Regions from separate parts of the Nodosilinea sp. E11 genome, predicted to be linked through region 3. Evidence: predicted binding sites of a transcription regulator. Region 3 holds the regulator's gene; each other region holds the start of a gene.
What was found. The regulator HrcA, encoded in region 3, represses chaperone genes, less so after heat shock. The targets are predictions, from matches to a motif close to TTAGCACTCNNNANTNNNGAGTGCTAA.

Region 1 (4,691 bases), 1.7 Mb from region 3:
TTCTCCGGCCTCAAAATCTTCCCAAAATTGCTGAAAGTCTCCCCCCGACATTACCGCCAGGGCAGTGGTGGGCAGGCGCTGGGGCATTTGGTCAGCTCGGTTGCCCGTAGCAAAGGCCTGCCCCCCAGGGTCGAGCCAACTCACCCCTTGTAGGGCCACCCCACGATTTTTGACAGCGATCGCCCCCACCAGGCCCCTCGGAGCCTGAAAGGCCCGCAGCCGGTTAGGCGCAATGGGGGGATCAGCGGCCTGGGCCACCGTCTGGGCCAGGGCGGGCACATCTACATAAAACCGCACCAGAGACCGAGTCTCCGTCAGTTGCTCAAAGGCCCGACCAATGCCAGGGCGATCGACTAGGGAGTCTTGCCCCCGATAGGCATCGATCGCACGCTTCAGCAGCGGCAGCTGAGGGCTCAGCACCGCTGTTTCGGCACTGAGCACAGCTCCGTAGAGGGGGGTATCGCCGTCACTGGCGATCTGTTGTAGAACTATGCCTCGGTAGGGGTCGGCTTCGGCCCGCTCGGCCTCTCCCAACCGGCTGCCCAGAGACGTCTGGGCGCGGTTGACATCGGCGATCGGCACCACGATCACCAGGTTTGAGTCAAAGGCCAATTCTGGCGAGGGGAGAGAGGCAGGCAGATCGGGAGCCGCCCCGGTTTCTGGCAGCACAGCCAGAGTGATTTCTGGCCCCACCCAGGGTTGAATATCGCGGGCAAAGTCAAGGTCTTGGTCGCTCAGCAGGCGATCGCGCCATTCGACCAATAGCTGGTCAAACTGAGCCTGGGTCGTCTCGGTGCCAAACTGCCGCAGCCGCCGCCACTGGCTCTCGTCACTGCTAAGGGCCAGCACCATCAGCGCATCGGCAGGGATGGCGTTGGCTCCAGGGGGCAAAGTTCTCGCCAAATGACCCCGGCGCGAGGTGACCCAGATGGCCAGGGAAACGCCGCCAATAAATAGCAGCGCCGCGACGACGATCAACAGCAGCGGAGGCTTCTTTTGTAGCAGCTTACTTTGCAACACCATGCAGGCAATACCCTAGGGGCTGGGCCAATTTGCCCTGACACTCTAGCAAAGAACTTCGGCAACGGACCAAGCATTCTGATCGGCCTTAGCGGAAGCGAAAGTCATACCCGACGTAGCGATCGCCGGCGTAGAGCACCACCAGCCAGGTTTGAGGGTCAAATTCTAGGGGGTAGGCCTCTCGCTCGGCAGGTAGCCCCGCTTCGGTTTGGCCCGCCGACAGCACACAGTAGGGCTGGTTGAGAATCTCTAGCACAGTGGCTTTAGGCGTTTGCGGTTCGGTCTCTAGCAGCCGTTTAATCTGGTCGCGGGACACCAGCGCTTGGGGCTGTTCTTGCCGAAGGCAGGTAAAAGGGGCCGCCTCTGGCACTGGGGTTGAGGTGAGTTTGGGGGTCATGATCAGCGCCGCCAGCGCCAGGATCGCCCCCCCAGCCATTAGCACCTGGCGTTGCTGCGACCTGGCTTGGGGAGCACCGTAGGACACCGTTGCCCCCGAAGAGGGCGGATAGACTTCCGGATGTACCGGTACTGGCTGGGCCTGGCCCTGGGGAACACCGCGCGACTGGGGCTGGGCTGGCTGGGCCTGGGATTGGTGCGATCGATAGTGGGATGAGACAGGAAAGGGGGATGGGGAACGGGGAGCCATGGCGTTGACCTTTTGCTATCTACCGGTGCGGGATTATCAAGGGACTCCCAACTCTGCTGGGCGGGATCGCCTGACGCGAAGCAATCTGCCCCGCCAACGCCGCCCTTTTTGAACCGGAAAGAGGAGTTGGCACAGCTTACAGCCACAGACCATCTGGGCTCAGGGGTTCACCACTACAGAACTCTAAAGACAACCTCCGGATCAGTTCCACCCAGCGAGAGGGCGGGCAGAGGCAGCGCAGAGCGTAGGAGAGATTACTGAAACAAATTATAGTACATATATACCAAATGGCAATAGGGATGCCGTTGTTTTTTACGATGACAAGAGCTCCGTCAACAAAACAGCCATCCCCCTAAGGGGGATGGCTGAATTTAGCTCTAAATCAAGGTTTGCTTGGAGAACTGAGGGCTTACATCATGCCCATGCCGCCCATGCCGCCCATACCGCCCATGCCGCCCATGCCGCCCATGCCACCCATGCCGCCCATGCCAGGGTCGCCAGCGGGAGCCGGAGGCTCAGGAATTTCGGCCACGAGTACTTCGGTGGTGAGTACCATGCCCGCGATGGAAGCCGCGTCTTGCAGAGCCGATCGCACCACCTTGGCAGGGTCGATAATACCCGCTTGAATCAGGTCTTCGTAGGTGCCGGTGAGGGCGTTGTAGCCCATGGGGAAGTCTAGCCCCTTGACCTTTTCGACCACCACAGACCCCTGTTGGCCAGAGTTGTCGGCGATTTGGCGGAGGGGAGCTTCGATGGCCCGCTGCACGATATCGACACCAACAATCACCTCAGGGTCGCTGAGGGAGGCCTTCAGGTCGTTGAGCTTATGGGCCAGGTGCAGCAGGGTTGCCCCACCACCGGGCACAATGCCTTCTTCAACCGCCGCCTTGGTGGCGCTGAGGGCATCTTCGATGCGCAGCTTGCGATCTTTGAGCTCGGTTTCGGTGGCGGCTCCCACTTTGATTACGGCAACGCCACCGGCCAGCTTGGCTAGGCGCTCAGAGAGCTTCTCTTTGTCGTAGTCGGAGTCGGTGCGCTCTAGCTCTTGGCGAATTTGAGCAATGCGCTTGTCGATGTCGGCTTTGTTGCCCGCGTCAGACACCAGGGTGGTGGTGTCTTTGGTGATGGTGGCCTTGGTAGCGGTGCCCAGCATGGACAGGTCAGCGGTATCGAGGCTGAGGCCCACTTCTTCAGAGATCACCTGGCCGCCCGTGAGCACCGCGATGTCTTGGAGCATGGCCTTGCGGCGATCGCCAAAGCTGGGAGCCTTGATGGCGGCTACGTTAAGCACACCACGGGCCTTGTTGACCACCAGGGTAGCCAGAGCTTCGCCTTCAATGTCTTCGGCGATGATCAGCAGGGGGGCACCGTCACGAGCTACCCGCTCTAGCACCGACACCAGGTCTTGGATAGAGCCAATCTTTTTGTCGGTGATCAGCACGCGGGCATTGTCGAGTTCGGTCACCATGCGCTCTTGGTCGGTGACAAAGTAGGGAGAGATATAGCCGCGATCGAACTGCATCCCTTCGACCACATCGAGTTCGGTATAGAGAGATTTAGACTCTTCTACCGTGATGACGCCATCTTTGGTGACTTTGTCCATGGCCTCGGCAATCATCTTGCCAATTTCTTCGTCGCTGCCTGCGGAGACCGTAGCGACCTGGGCGATGGTGGCGTTGCCTTCGACGGGCTTGGCGATCGCCGCGATTTCGCTGACCAGGGTATTGACGGCTTTTTCAATGCCGCGCCGCAGGCTGACGGGGTTGGTACCCGCCGCCACGTTCTTGAGCCCTTCTTTGACCATAGCCTGGGCCAGTACGGTGGCGGTGGTAGTACCGTCACCCGCTAGGTCTTTGGTCTTGGAGGCCACTTCTTGCATGAGGCGAGCACCCAAGTTTTCAAAGGGATCGTCGAGATCGATCTCTTTAGCAATGGTGATGCCGTCGTTGACAATCTGCGGTGCCCCGTACTTTTTCTCTAGGACGACGTTGCGCCCCCTGGGACCGAGGGTAATTTTAACGGCGTCAGCTAAAGCGTTGACACCTTTTTCAAGGGCCTGCCGCGAAGCCTCATCAAAGGAAATTCTTTTTGCCATGTCCTGTCTTTCAGCTCTCCAGAGACAAACTTAGCACTCACTATGCCAGAGTGCTAACCTGGCCTAGACTACCCCCCTGGGAGACGCGCGGTAAGTCGCAATAACCGATCCTTTTGGCAGGGCAGTCGCCGTTTTTCTGATTTGGATATCTCTGGACAGATCTAGGACGGGGGATGGGTGGGGTTCAATAGAGATAGCCTTCGGTAGCGATTCACTATGCCCATCATTTTGACTCTTCCTGACAGTGTCGGCCAGGCACCGGTTTTCTCTAAGGCGAACTGGCGGCTGGAGATGGCGATCGCGCTGTTTGCCCAAGAACAGGTCACCCTGGGCATGGCCAGCCAGATCGCGGCTATACCCCTGATGGAGTTTCAAAAGACACTGGGCAAGCGCGGGATTTGCATGCACTACGATGCCGCAGAATTTGACGATGACATGCAACACCTGCGCGATCGGGGGTGGCTATGACGATTGTGAGTGATGCCTCTTCCCTGGGCAGTCTGGCGTTAATCGACTATCTATGGCTGCTAGAAGCCCTCTACGGCACCGTGGGCATTGCAGAGGTGGTGGCGCGGGAGCTGGCAACGGCCAAAGGTGGCCGAGTTCAAGCGGTGATTGCCTTTGACTGGGTTGAGGTGCAACCGCCCACCGAGGCGGCGATCGCCACCGTTTTGCAGCAGGGTAAACAGCTTGACCTCTGCGAAACCCACACCCTGGCCCTGGCCTTTCAGCTTCGAGCCGACGCCGTTTTACTCAACGAACGACGGAGTCGCCAAGTCGCCCAAACCCTAAAGATTCCGGCCATTGGTGTCTTTGGTATTGCGATCGCCGCCAAGCAGCAATCGCTGATTCCCAGCGTTAGACGCATTATGGATGCCCTAGTGGAGCAAGCTGGTTTTCGCGTTAGCAACCCGCTCTACCAGCAGATTC
Region 2 (4,691 bases), 1.2 Mb from region 3:
CGAAAAAACAGCCAAGCTAGTCCGGCTACAAAGATAGGTACCAAGCTGTACACTACGCTCGCCGTTCGGGTTGGGCCTACCTGCTGAATGCTGAGATTAAACAGCAGGTAGGCCACCCCTGAGGCTGCTACCCCCATATACACAATCGAAATCAGCGCTGGCAGCGACAGGGTAGCAACCTGTTGCCACCAGCGCTCGGCGGCGGCCAGCACCAGCAACTGCCCGACTCCAGCGACGGCGGCGTAGAAGGTAATGGTCAACCCCGAGTAGCGCTGGCTCAGCTGCTTGATGATCAGGGAATACACTACCCAGCACAGCACCGCGCACAGCATCAGTCCGTCGCCCCGGTTGAGCTGAAGCGCCAGCAGGGTAGTGAGATTGCCTTGAGTTAGTAGGGTCAGCACTCCCAGCAGGGCCAGAAAAATACCTCCGTACTGACGACGAGTCAGTCGTTCGCCAATGAATAGAGCGGCCATCACCCCGGTCACGACTGGGTTAAAGGCGTTGATAATGGCGGTATTGGCCGTGGCCGTGTAGCGCAGGCTGCTAAAGAAGAAATAGTGATACCCCACCACCCCAAAGGTGCCTAAGAGCAGCATGGCCCCCCAATCGGCACGGGCAACGGCGATCGCCTTGGCGGGCTGAGCACGGCAAAGCATAAACAGCCCCAAAACCCCCATGGCGATTATGTAGCGGAAAAGCGAGGTGGTCAGCGGCCCCAGCTCAACAGTGGTGTACTTGCCAGCAATAAAACTACCGGCAAACAGCAGGCTGGTGAGCACGGGCAAAAACCCTCTGAGCTTAGACAAGGATGCCATGGTGCAGGCCTGAAAAGTTAGGTTAGGGAAGCAGCAGACTGGGCTAGAGCCGACAGCGGACAGCCACAGCGGACGGCAATGGCCCCTAGTCATCCTAGTTTGAATCTTCCTGAGGGACTTGGCCTACGGAACCTGCCTGATGAACCTGTCCTGGGGGCCTTGACGGGGGCCAAGACAATGGCCTAGTTCGGGAACCCGTACAGGGCCGTTTGTTGCGATCGCAACCCTTTCCACCGTAAATTAGCACTCGGAGCTTGCGAGTGCTAAGCTTCGAAAACCTGTGTAATGCGTCTGACTGGGGCCGAGTGTAATTCCCCCAGGCGCTGTCTTAATAGCAAATCCGGAGAAGCATTGTATGGCAGCTATCACTTTGGCGGCATCTAGCGTTAAGCCCCTAGCCGATCGAGTTTTGATTAAAGTAAGTGCGTCCGAAGAGACCACCGCTGGCGGCATTCTGCTACCTGACACCGCCAAGGAAAAGCCTCAAGTGGGCGAGATCACCGCTGTTGGCCCCGGTAAAACCGACGACAAAGGTTCCCGCCAAGCTCTAGAAGTCAGCGTTGGCGACAAGGTGCTCTACTCCAAGTACGCCGGCACCGACATCAAGCTGGGCGGCGACGAGTTCGTACTGTTGTCTGAGAAAGACATCCTCGCCGTGCTCGGCTAGACCAATTTCGAATTTTAGATTTTAGATTCGTAGGGTAGGCACTGCCCACCACCAGGATTCGTAGGGTGGGCACTGCCCACCATGACCTAGGCTAAGTGCAAAGCATTATCGGCTAAGGTTCGTTGGGTTCCGCTACCGCTTCACCCAACCTACAAACTCAGAAATTCTGACCTCTAAAATTCTCTTCCCTTCACATTTCCGCATTCCCTTCATATCTCTTTTCGGAGAAATTCAATTCTATGGCTAAGCGCATTGTTTACAACGAAAACGCCCGTCGCGCCCTCGAACGAGGTATGGACATTCTGACCGAGGCCGTGGCTGTGACCCTCGGCCCCAAAGGCCGCAACGTGGTGCTCGAAAAGAAATTTGGCGCACCTCAGATCGTCAATGACGGCGTCACCATCGCCAAAGAAATCGAACTCGAAGACAACATCGAGAACACCGGTGTTGCCCTGATTCGTCAGGCCGCCTCTAAAACCAACGACGCCGCTGGCGACGGTACCACCACCGCCACCGTGCTAGCCCACGCCATGGTCAAAGAGGGTCTGCGCAACGTTGCCGCTGGTGCTAACGCCATCTCCCTCAAGCGCGGCATCGACAAAGCCACCGCCTTCCTGGTCGAGAAAATTGCTGAGCACGCCCGTCCTGTCGGCGACTCCAAGTCGATCGCTCAGGTCGGTTCTATCTCCGCCGGTAACGACGAAGAAGTCGGTGCCATGATTGCCGAAGCCATGGAGAAAGTGGGCCGCGAAGGCGTCATCTCTTTGGAAGAAGGCAAATCGATGACCACCGAACTGGAGGTCACCGAAGGCATGCGCTTTGACAAAGGCTATGTCTCCCCTTACTTTGTCACCGACACCGAGCGCATGGAAGCGGTGCTCGACGAGCCTTACATCTTGATCACCGACAAGAAAATTGCCCTGGTGCAAGACCTGGTGCCCGTGCTGGAGCAAGTCGCCCGCTCCGGTCGTCCCCTGATCATCATCGCTGAAGACATCGAGAAAGAGGCCCTGGCTACCCTGGTGGTCAACCGTCTGCGCGGTGTGCTGAACGTGGCCGCTGTGAAAGCGCCTGGGTTTGGCGATCGCCGTAAGGCCATGCTCGAAGACATCGCCGTGCTGACCGGCGGTCAGGTGATCTCTGAAGACACTGGCCTCAAGCTCGACAACACCAAGCTCGACATGCTGGGTCAGGCTCGCCGCCTCACCATCACCAAAGACACCACCACCATCGTCGCCGAAGGCAACGAGCAGGATGTCAAGGCCCGCTGTGAGCAGATCCGTCGCCAGATCGACGAAACCGAGTCGACCTACGACAAAGAGAAGCTACAAGAGCGCCTGGCTAAGCTCTCTGGCGGTGTGGCCGTGATCAAGGTTGGTGCCGCCACCGAAACCGAGATGAAAGACCGCAAGCTGCGCCTCGAAGACGCCATCAACGCCACCAAAGCGGCTGTGGAAGAAGGCATCGTCCCCGGCGGCGGTACCACCCTGGCTCACCTAGTGCCGGCCCTGACCGAGTGGCTCGAAGCTAATCTAACTGCTGAAGAGCACACCGGCGCTGCGATCGTGGCCCGTGCCCTGGCCGCTCCTCTGATGCGGATTGCCCAGAACGCTGGCCAAAACGGTGCGGTAATCGCCGAGCGCGTCAAAGAGAAGGACTTCAACGTCGGCTACAACGCCGCCAACGGTGAGTTCGTTGACATGTTTGACGCCGGTATCGTAGACCCCGCCAAGGTGACCCGCTCTGCCCTGCAGAACGCAGCTTCCATCGCTGGCATGGTGCTGACCACCGAGTGCATCGTGGTCGATATGCCCGAACCCAAGGAAGGCGCTCCCGCTGGCGCTGGCATGGGCGGCGACTTCGACTACTAAATAATGCCTAGGCCTCCCTTGGAGGCCACGGGTCATTAGCTGTAGGGTGGGCACTGCCCACCATCAGCGATTAGCAAAAAGCCGTCCTGAACTCAGGGCGGCTTTTTAGTGGGTATGGACACCGGCAGGATCGTTAGACTGGGGGGAGTATGCGGGATGGTTAACAATGAAATTGAACTTGGGCTGGGTGATGGTTGGGGTGGTAGTGGCGATCGCAGCCACGGGCGCACTTCTCCTGGGTGCCTACAGTGCCGCCTCTGCCCCTTTGCCCGAGGGCTTTCCACCCCCCAGCCCCGACGGAGAAATTGAGATCAAGCAGTACCCCGAGTATCGAGCTGCTACCGTGCAGACCCCCGGCAATCTCGACTCGGCCCCTTCCCGAGGCTTTAGTCCGCTGTTTCGCCACATCAGCAGCAACGACATTTCGATGACTGCGCCAGTCGAAACGCGCTACCCAGCCGCAACTTTGGAGGACAGCGCCGTGCCCAATGGCGAGGCCACCGTCTCATTTCTCTACCGCAGCCTCGATATCGTTCCCCAGGAGGTTGCCCAGGAGATTCAAATCGAAGACATTCCACCGATGACAGTGGTGAGCATTGGCACCCGAGGCGGCTACAACCTGGAGTCTTACCAGTCGAGCATTCAGCGGCTTCAGGCTTGGCTAGCCGCCCACCCCGAGTACCAGGTGGTTGGCCCACCCCGGCGTTTCTTCTACGATGGGCCATTTTTGCCCGATGCCCTCAAGCGCAGCGACGTCCAGATTCCGGTGCGGCGCTAATTTAGACTTTGGTGTGCGACATGAATCTGGGGGAGGGCGAACGGCGGTTCGCCCCTACAGAGGCTCTATCGGAAATTGCAGGTGGTGCCAGCCCACAAGTTCTGAACGATGGCATCGGGGGCATCGGAGGTTAAAATTCCGAACAGGTCACCAGCCGAAAACTCTGTGCCGAGGGAACTCTCGAACACCTCCACCGTGTAGGCAGCTTCTAATGCACTGCGAGTAGAGCCGATCCCCACCCCGGCTATAGTAGTCAAGGCTTCATCGGTATCGGGGCGGGCCGACCAGCCAATAAACTCACCCTCAGCGGCGTGTAGCACTAGACCGCCAGGCCACTGGGTGATCATCTGAGGGCCCGCCCCGCACTCTTCATTCAGCCCTGTCTCTAGGGGGGTGCCTAAAATGTTGGTGACAATACCTTCGACCGTAGCCATGTCAGTGCCAAACTCCAGGGCATTGGTAGAGCCGGTCTGATCGCCCACCAGTTGTAGCCCTTCGCCGGAGAGAGCTATAAGCGATTCGGTATCCTCAACTTGGTCACCGGGAGTGGGGGCAGT
Region 3 (4,691 bases):
TGCTTCGGTGAGCTGTGCCCGCCGCCCACCCCGGTCAAACAGTGGCACATCTAGCTGGCGCTCCAGGTTTTGCACCTGCAAGCTGACAGCCGGTTGAGAGACATACAGGCTGTCTGCCGCTCGCTTAAAACTGCCCTCTGCCGCAATGGCCTTGAGAATACGCAGTTGATCGAGGGTAAAAGGAAGGTCAGACATGGGCATTAACCCTAACGTACGATAATCCTGGGATGCCAACAAACCATGATAGTAATACAGGCCAACCTCTCGACATCGCTAAGGCCAGTGTCGTCCCAACGACCTCAGATAGACCTATAGCCTTTAACTAGTGTCGAATTAAGTCTGCCATCCTTACATTACTTGTTTCAGGGCACGCAACACCAAAATTTAACCCGGTACCTAAAGGATTTATGAAACGGCAGGTGATCCAGAATGTTCTGAATTTACCCGGCATCTCTGGGATAGCGCTGATTGATGGACGCAATCGCCCCTTTTTCTTCGGGCCTGATATTAGTCTGAACACGCAACAGCAAGATGCTCTAGCCCAGGGTATTCAGCAGGTGGTTGAGACTACACCAGCCCAGTTCGACACCTTTAGCTTCCGCTTTGCTAACCAATTGGCCCATATCTATAAACTTGACGAGGGGTTAATCTTGCTGGTGCTGGTTACCGACCAGATGCCGCTTACCGAGTACGGGGCAGTGATTGGTCAGCTCAAGACGACGCTGATGGAAGCACCCCACAATGCCGTACCTACCTTTCGGCTGCTGGCGGGCTGTGTCACCATGAGCAGCAGTTCTATCGCAACAGAGACGACGAATCTAGATACCCGTGAGACCTCTGAGCTTGAGCCACCGGCCACAAATTTGGGTACTCTAGGCCCAAGCTGCGATCAGGTGATTGCGGCCCTCAACCACCTCAACGATGGAGCTACCCAATATTTGGGCAAAATCATCGTTGTCAATACCTGGAAGCAGTCACGCCCAGCCCACCCCTGGCTCGAACAGTTTGAACTTCAAAAAGACGGTCGCTTTACCGTCTCAGGCCCAATGCCCCCACTAACGGCAGAACAGCACCAGTGGATTAGGGATTGGGTAACGGCCTTTCTGGCGCGAGGCGGTAGAACTATCCGCAATTTTCAAGCCCTGGTCAGTAGCCAAGCGCTCACTCCCCAGGAGCAAGAGCTGTTGTTGGATAGCCCACCAGACTGAGCCCAATCGCCCTGCCAGAACGGCTGAAAAACACTTTGGTGGCTGGTTGGATCAGCCCTCGGTGAACAGGTCATCCGTTTGTTTTTATTGTCCCCTTATCTTTGTCTGCCCTATGGCCAAAACTGTTCGCCTTGAGCCCATTGCCCAAGAAACCTCTGTTGAAACCAACGGCAATCTGCTGTCGGTATTGCTGAACAAAGATTTAGACGTGCTCAAGGAGTGCGGCGGACGGGGCATGTGCGCCACCTGTCATATCTATGTACAGTCGGGCATGGAGGCTCTGACCCCAGTCAACCGGCGTGAGCAACGCACCCTAGAGGTGATTACCTCTTGTAAACCCAACTCGCGGTTGGCCTGTCAGGCTCGGGTGGTGAGCAATGGGGTTGTAGTTGAACTACCGCCAGGGATGTACGTTAACTCGCTGCAAGACATTGAGGCGCTCATTGGTCGCCGCGCTGATCAGGATCTACTGCACCCGATTACCGGGGAGGTACTAGTAGAACAGGGTAAGCTGATTACGCGCTCGACAATGGCTCAACTAGAAAGTACGGCCAGCTTTAAAGTGGGCGAATTCTTCAGCCAGAGCAAAGATCTCTAAAAATCCTTCAGGGATCTTGGATAAGCGCTCCTAGAGTCGATACCGCAGGCTAGAACACATCTGTTATGGTAAGGCAAAGCCGTAGTTGAGTTTTGTACCAACCCCCTATGGACTCTGCCCTTCCCCTCAGTGTTCGCCATGAGCAGGTGCTACAGGCAACCATTCGTCACTACATTGCTACAGCAGAACCTGTGGGGTCACGGGCGCTCGCCCAAGAGTACGACCTGAAAGTGAGCCCGGCTACGGTGCGCAACACCATGGGACTGCTGGAGAAGTATGGGCTGCTCTATCAACCCCACACCTCGGCGGGGCGGGTTCCATCCGACTCGGGGTACCGACTCTACGTAGATCGACTCATGTCGCCCTCGACCCGAGTTGGACGCCGAGTTGACGCAGCTCTGTCTGAAGAACTGAATTGGATGGGGCGCAGCCTTGAGTCGTTGCTCAAGGAGGCTACTCAGATACTGGCCCAGATTAGCGGTTACCTGGCCCTAGTGACAGTTCCCCAAGCTAGCGCGGTGCTGATTCGCCATATTCAGCTAGTTGCTGTGGAGGGGGGGCAGGTGCTGTTGGTGGTGGTGCTCGACTCTTTGGCCACCCAGTCGGTGGTGGTACAGCTACCCGCAATCCTGGGTTCAGCTGCGACTCCTTCAGAACCAGGGCGGCGAGAGTTAGAAATTTTGTCCAACTTTTTGAGCCACCATCTGCGAGGCCGCCCCCTGGCCGATGTGACCACCCTAAATTGGGGTGACCTAGACGCTGAGTTTGAGCACTATGGGGCAATGCTGTGCCAAGCATTGGGCGATTTGGCGCTGCGATCGCAGGCTCCAGCCACCCCTCAACTGGTGGTCAGTGGCCTGTCGGAGGTGCTGCGCCAGCCCGAGTTCTCCGATGCCCAAAGGATTCAAGCAGTGGTGCGCCTTCTAGAGGAAGATCAGTCGCAGCTGTGGCCGTTGTTCTTTGCGGCGTCGCCCCTGGCTACCCAGGTGATTCAAGACGTCGATGTCAAAGTGTGGATTGGCGCTGAAAACCCTCTAGAGCCGATGCAAGGCTGTGCCTTAGTGGTGTCTAACTACACCCGTCACGATACCTCAGTGGGCAGTGTGGGTGTGCTCGGACCAACTCGCATGGTCTATGAAAATGCCGTGGCTGTGGTCAAGGCAGCGGCCGACTATCTATCCACCGCCCTCAGCCAATAGAATCCCCAAAACAGCCTCGGCAGGGAGGGAATGCCGTGATTATTACTGAGCTACTAGCAATTTTGTCGATCGCGGCGGCGACGGGGCTGAGGCTGGCCTTGCCCCTGCTGCTAATTGGGCTGATGTCTGGTCCTCAGCTATGGGCAAACGTGCCGCTGCTGGCTCAACTGCCGCCAGCGCTGGTGTTGGGCGTGCTAGCAACCTGGTCGATAGCAGAGTTGATGCTGTCGAAGGATCGCTATAGTCAACGGTTTTTTCAAATTTTAGAGCTGGTACTCAGCCCTGGGGTGGGAGCGTTAGCGGGCATCGGCATCGCCAGAACGCTCGGTCTCGACAGCTGGCTCAACCTCCTGGTTGGGTTAATTAGCGGGCTGTTGGCGTTAGTGATTCAACTGTTGCAGGTGGGCCTGTTTTTTCGGCCCTTGAGACCGCCCCTGTGGAGCTTTTTTGTCGTCGATGGACTATGTATTGTGCTGGCGGTACTGGCCTTTGATGCCCCCAACCAAGGGGGGATTATTGCGCTGCTACTGCTGTGGCTGGTTAGCCGCACATCGTACCTGTGGCAGCACTGGCCCAGGCGATCGCAGCCTAAGTAATTAAAGCCTAAGGGGAAAAGCTCTCCGCTGTATCCGGCGACTGTAGCCACCGTAGGGTGGGCAGTGCCCACCATCAGGGAGAAAGTTTTCCAAAAGTCGCCTCAATCATTCAGCAGCCGTCGCCCTAGAGAATGCCAACAAAGTGCAGGGGGCCACGACCGCTGACCAGCTCCAAGAGCAGGGCCAAAAAGCCCACCATAGCCAGTCGCCCATTCCATACTTCGGCGACAGGGGTAAGGCCCCAGGCCGAGCGCTCTTGGGGGTAGATTTTGACTTTTTTGTCGGGCTGCACCACGTCGGAGAAAAGCTGACGGGGAGCAGTTAGCGCCTCATCTACCATGTCAGCCATATCGGCAATAAAGCGGGGGTGGGTGTTGAGGGCGGGCACTCGATGAAACCCCGGAATACCGGCTTCGTGGGCAATCTCCCGGTATTCCATATCGATTTCTTGCAGGGTTTCGATGTGCTCAGAGACAAAGCTGATAGGTACAACCACCAAGTCTTTGACCCCCTGCTGGGCTAGCTGCTCGATCGCATCTTCGGTGTAGGGTTGCAGCCACTCGACCGGGCCAACTCGGCTCTGATAGGCCAGGGTATAGGGATTGGGGCGGTTGAGCGCCTGCATAATCAGCTCGGTACAGTGCTCGATCTCCCGCTGGTAGGGATCACCGGCCTCTTCGACATAGCTGACCGGCACCCCATGGGCACTAAAGAAAATATGGGCCTGGTCGGGGTTATCGAGTTTGTTGAGTTCTTGGGCGATGAGGTCAGCCATAGCCTCGGTATAGCCGGGGCGCTCGTACCAGGAAGGGATAGCTGTGTAGACAATACGCTGTAGTGCGGGGTCTTCGAGCCAGAGCCGCTCTAGTAAACGAAAGCTAGAGCCACTGGTGCTGATGGAAAACTGAGGGTAAAGGGGTAGCACCACAAGCTTTTCGATACCGTCACGCTTGATCTGGGCTACAGCCTCTTCGGTAAAGGGATACCAGTAGCGCATGCCGATGTAGATATGAGCCTCGGTGCCCTTGTCGGCCAACACCTGCTTGAGGGCTTCGGCCTGCTCCTCAGTGATGCGGCGCAGGGGGGAGCC
Region 4 (4,691 bases), 100 kb from region 3:
GCGAGCCTGACCCAGCATGTCGAGCTTGGTGTTGTCGAGCTTGAGGCCGGTGTCTTCAGAGATCACCTGACCGCCAGTTAATACTGCGATGTCTTCGAGCATGGCCTTGCGGCGATCGCCAAATCCGGGCGCTTTCACGGCGGCCACGTTCAGCACACCGCGCATGCGGTTGACCACCAGGGTAGCCAGGGCCTCTTTCTCAATGTCTTCGGCGATGATCATCAGGGGCTTACCGGAGCGGGCCACCTGCTCTAGCACGGGCACCAGATCCTGCACCAGGGCAATTTTCTTATCGGTGATCAAGATGTAGGGCTCGTCGAGCACCGCTTCCATGCGCTCGGTGTCGGTGACGAAGTAGGGCGATAGGTAGCCCTTGTCGAAGCGCATCCCTTCGGTGACCTCCAGTTCGGTGGTCATCGACTTGCCTTCTTCCAGGGAAATTACGCCTTCGCGACCGACTTTATCCATGGCGTCGGCGATCATTTGGCCGACTTCGTCGTCGTTGCCAGCGGAGATGGCACCCACCTGGGCGATCGACTTGGAGTCACCCACGGGGCGGGCGTGCTCGGCAATTTTTTCGACTAGAAAGGCGGTGGCTTTGTCGATACCGCGCTTCAGCGAAATGGCGTTGGCTCCGGCAGCGACGTTACGCAACCCTTCTTTGACGATCGCATGGCCCAGCACGGTAGCGGTGGTGGTACCATCGCCCGCAGCGTCGTTGGTCTTACTGGCGGCCTGGCGCAGCAGGGAGACGGCGGTATTTTCAATATGGTCTTCTAGCTCAATTTCTTTGGCAATGGTGATGCCGTCGTTGATGATTTGGGGCGCACCATATTTCTTTTCGAGCACCACGTTGCGACCTTTGGGGCCGAGGGTGACGGCGACAGCTTCAGCCAGCAGGTCGAAACCACGCTCTAGGGCGCGACGGGCATCTTCGTTGTAGGTGATGGTTTTAGCCATAAATAAATAATCCTCCTCGCAAGAATTGTTGACTAACTGCGTTGTGTTTAGGACGTTCTAGTGGTTTGCCGAGCGGTGCATCGCTGGCGCGGATGCCCCTACGGGTTAATCTGCGATCGCCCTGGTCAATGGTGGGCAGTCCCCACCCTACGGGGTCTCGCCAAAATCCAAAATGAACCTAGCCGAGGGCAGCCAGAATGTCGGACTCGCGTAGCAGCACGTAGTCATCGGTGCCGAGTTTGAGGTCGGTACCGGCGTACTTGGAGTAGAGCACCTTGTCGCCGACGTTGACTTCTACGGCCTGGAACGAGCCGTTGTCGTCGCGCTTGCCGGGGCCAACCTGCACCACTTCACCCACCTGGGGCTTTTCTTTAGCGGTGTCGGGTAGCAAAATACCGCCAGCGGTTTTTTCTTCGGCTTCACTGACTTTGACCAAGATGCGATCGCCCAAAGGCTTCACAGTAGACACACTCAGGGTGACTGCGGCCATAACGTACCTCCAAAGGTTGCGCGTTGAAAGAATGGATGGACAAGACGCGTTAGCACTCTCTCGTCCTGAGTGCTAATTTAGCCGCCCAAAAGTCTCTCAGACAATTCTGTAGCAGGTGTGGTTTGCCGAACTTTGGGCAGGAGGGTTGCCCTACTGGGTAAGGGGTGGGCTTAAGCCTAGGTGAGCCTAGGCAGGGCAAGGTGGGGGCAGGCGATCGCAAAAAAGGCCCAGCGTTAGCTAGGCCTGGGGTTTGTCAGTTAGGGGTGAACCGAATTCAGCAGGAGTGCCTGGCATGGCTTAGAGGCCTGAATGGATAGCGTCTAACCGCCACGACAACACTCCAACGCACTAGGGGAAAAGCCTGGGTAGCTAGGCTTGAGGAGTCTCAGAGGGCAAGACTTCGTGGCTGGAACGCCCTAGCATATTGGCCCGACGCTGCTGCTGGTGCTGGCGATTGCGCGCTAGAAGCTGCCTGGCTTGTTCTTGAGTCGATAGCATGGTAAATCTCCAAAAATTCTGTATTCAAAGTTACTGAATATGATTTAAGAATATCTTTTCTTTTGGGGCTTTGGGTTAACGTTTCTCTGGGATGTGACTAAACTTTGGAAATTTCAGCCCAAGGATAGACCGGGGGCTAGGCCTGGGCGATCGCCAGCCCGCACGAGACACCTGGTAGGATCGTGCCAACCCGGACTCTCCCCATGTGGCCCCATGCTGAAACGAGCGCTAAAAATCTCCCGAGTCATGCTGTCGGTGTACTACGCCTACATGGTGGAGTACCGGGCAGAGCTGGTGTTTTGGGTGCTCTCAGGCACCTTTCCGCTGATTCTGATGGGGCTGTGGGTAGAGGCCGCCCAGGGCGATCAGTTTGACCTCAGCCCCACAGCCTTGGTGCAGTATTTCTTAGCGGTGTTTTTGGTGCGCCAGTTCACTGTCGTGTGGGTGATCTGGGAGTTTGAGCGCGAGGTGGTCGAGGGCCGCTTGTCACCGTACCTGTTACAGCCCATAGATCCGGCCTGGCGGCACTTTTTTAGCCATGTTTCTGAACGCTTTGCCCGGTTGCCCTTTGCCTTTTTGCTGGTGGGGCTATTTCTGCTGCTCTACCCCTACGCCGCCTGGTGGCCCCGGCTCGACAACCTGCTGCTGGGGCTGCTGGCGATTGTCATGGCCTTTTGCCTACGGTTTCTCATGCAGTACACCTTTGCCCTGGCCGCCTTTTGGACTGAGCGGGCCAGCGCCCTAGAGCAGTTTTGGTTTTTGCTCTATACCTTTCTTTCGGGCATGATTGCACCGCTGGCCCTGTTTCCGGATGCGGTACGGACGGTGGTGCTGTGGACGCCTTTCCCCTACATGATTTATTTTCCGGCCAGTTTGTTGATTAACCGGCCCGAGCATGTGGTGCAGGGGTTTGTGGCCATGATTCTCTGGTCGGGGCTGTTTTGGGGACTAAACCGCTGGCTCTGGCGACAGGGACTTAAGCAGTATTCGGGGATGGGGGCATAATGCAGCGCTATTGGCAGGTGCTACGGCTGTTTTGGAGCACGGCGATCGCCGCCGAGCTAGAATACCGGCTCAACTTTTTGGTCACCGCGTTAATTAGCATGGGGGGCCTAGCGGGCAGCCTGTTCGGGTTGTTTTTGTTCTACCGCACCGGCTACGAGTTCGAGGGCTGGAGCTGGGAGGCGGCCCTGCTGGTGCTGGGCCTGTTCACTGTTTTGCAAGGGTTCTCAGCCATGGTGCTGATCCCCAATCTAAACAAAATCGTTAACCAGGTGCAGCAGGGCACCCTCGACTTTGTGCTGTTGAAGCCGATTAGCTCGCAATTCTGGCTCTCAACCCGGATCATTTCGCCCTGGGGTTTGCCCGATGTGGTATTTGGCCTGGTGATGATTGGCTATGGGGGCCGCCGACTAGGGCTGGGCTGGGCCGACTATGGGCTGGCGCTGCTGCCGCTGCTGTTTGGGGCGCTTACCCTCTACAGTCTTTGGTTTATGCTGGGGGCCACCAGTATTTGGTTTGTCAAAATCTACAACGTCACCGAGGTGCTGCGGGGGTTGCTGGAGGCCGGACGGTTTCCGATCGCGGCCTACCCAGTGGCCTATCGGGTGTTTTTTACCTTTGTAGTACCAGTGGCCTTTTTAACGACAGTACCTGCCCAAACCATGCTGGGCCAGGGCGGGCGCGGGTGGTTGGTGGCCTCGGCGCTGCTGGCCCTGCTGCTGCTGCTGGTCGCCAACCGCTTTTGGCGCTTTGCCCTGCGGTTTTACACCAGCGCGTCGAGCTAAGGGGTTAGACCAGCCAGCGTTTGAGCCAGTCTACGCCCTGACTGACGGCATCGCTGCGATCGCGCCACTGACGAGTGCTTTCGAGAATGTACAAGGTTTGTAGCTTCAGGGGCTGATAGCGCGATCGCTGGTTAGCCCCGACTAGCCAATGCTGGTAAACGGCCAATTCCTTTCCCCGTAAGAGCAGCGATGAGTCGCGTAGCTGTCGCTCCCACCGCAGAGCTTTGACCAAAAGCTGAGTGTGGGTGTGGTGGTAGTCGGCCTCGTGGTGCAGGGTTTGCAGCAGTTGCCGACCGCCATCGGTGTCTCCCAGGGAGGGCGCACTGGTGCGCAGATCGATGGCCTCCAGGGTTTGCAGCGGCTCGGGGAGGCGGTCGGTCGGTACCGTTTCAGCCAGCACTGGCAGAATGCGCTTGTTCATGCTGAGAGCAAACAGCAGGCCCTGAAGGCACAGCGCATCGGCCAGGGAGCCCGGGGTGAGCACCAGCAAATAATTATCGCTCGCTTCGGTCACGCGAGACATCATCGACTCGGGGTCGATGGCAGCGGAGCAGGAATGGGGGCACTCCCAGTAGGCGATCTGGGCCTCGCTCAGCAGCTGGCGCAGCGCCTGGATGGTAGCAGCCACCGGGGAACCCACGACCTGAGCGCCGGGTTGCTCTGGGGTTCCAGCACAGAGCCAGTCTTCGGCAGCATAGGCCAAAAACACCTGAGCGGTCAGGTTATTGGAGGACTGGCGATCGCCAGCAGCATTCAAATTCTTCAAAACGTGCACCCATGCTTGCCGTGCAACCAAACTTTGACCCGGCCCATCGGCCTCTCTACCTGAGACTGCGCTGCTTAGCCCTGGGCCTGAGAATACCCATTTTTGACGGGGGTAGAGTCAAGCCAAAAGTGTTGGATTCAGGATTTTGCGCTCAGGGCAAACCTTGAACCGTACACCCTAAACCCTAAAC

Region 1: a site for HrcA is predicted at 3,792-3,818, ahead of groL (chaperonin GroEL). Genes of this name have one in related genera too.
Region 2: a site for HrcA is predicted at 1,059-1,085, ahead of groES (co-chaperone GroES). Genes of this name have one in related genera too.
Region 4: a site for HrcA is predicted at 1,500-1,526, ahead of groES (co-chaperone GroES). Genes of this name have one in related genera too.

Annotation. Positions count from the first base shown of each region.
Region 1 is NZ_CP136520.1:4,026,838-4,031,528, reverse strand. It holds gene RRF56_RS20015 (DUF3352 domain-containing protein) at 1-1,023, opposite strand, end outside; gene RRF56_RS20010 (hypothetical protein) at 1,109-1,666, opposite strand; gene groL (chaperonin GroEL) at 2,076-3,761, opposite strand; gene RRF56_RS20000 (UPF0175 family protein) at 3,978-4,229, shown strand; gene RRF56_RS19995 (DUF3368 domain-containing protein) at 4,226-4,691, shown strand, end outside.
Region 2 is NZ_CP136520.1:3,552,825-3,557,515, reverse strand. It holds gene RRF56_RS17955 (DMT family transporter) at 1-818, opposite strand, end outside; gene groES (co-chaperone GroES) at 1,174-1,485, shown strand; gene groL (chaperonin GroEL) at 1,725-3,356, shown strand; gene RRF56_RS17940 (heme-binding protein) at 3,523-4,134, shown strand; gene RRF56_RS17935 (hypothetical protein) at 4,200-4,691, opposite strand, start outside.
Region 3 is NZ_CP136520.1:2,315,893-2,320,583, forward strand. It holds gene RRF56_RS12545 (LysR family transcriptional regulator) at 1-195, opposite strand, end outside; gene RRF56_RS12550 (hypothetical protein) at 420-1,208, shown strand; gene RRF56_RS12555 (2Fe-2S iron-sulfur cluster-binding protein) at 1,321-1,806, shown strand; gene hrcA (heat-inducible transcriptional repressor HrcA) at 1,914-3,005, shown strand; gene RRF56_RS12565 (DUF4126 domain-containing protein) at 3,041-3,601, shown strand; gene hemH (ferrochelatase) at 3,726-4,691, opposite strand, start outside.
Region 4 is NZ_CP136520.1:2,418,856-2,423,546, forward strand. It holds gene groL (chaperonin GroEL) at 1-960, opposite strand, end outside; gene groES (co-chaperone GroES) at 1,139-1,450, opposite strand; gene RRF56_RS13015 (hypothetical protein) at 1,820-1,948, opposite strand; gene RRF56_RS13020 (ABC transporter permease) at 2,165-2,953, shown strand; gene RRF56_RS13025 (ABC transporter permease) at 2,953-3,735, shown strand; gene RRF56_RS13030 (TIR domain-containing protein) at 3,740-4,501, opposite strand.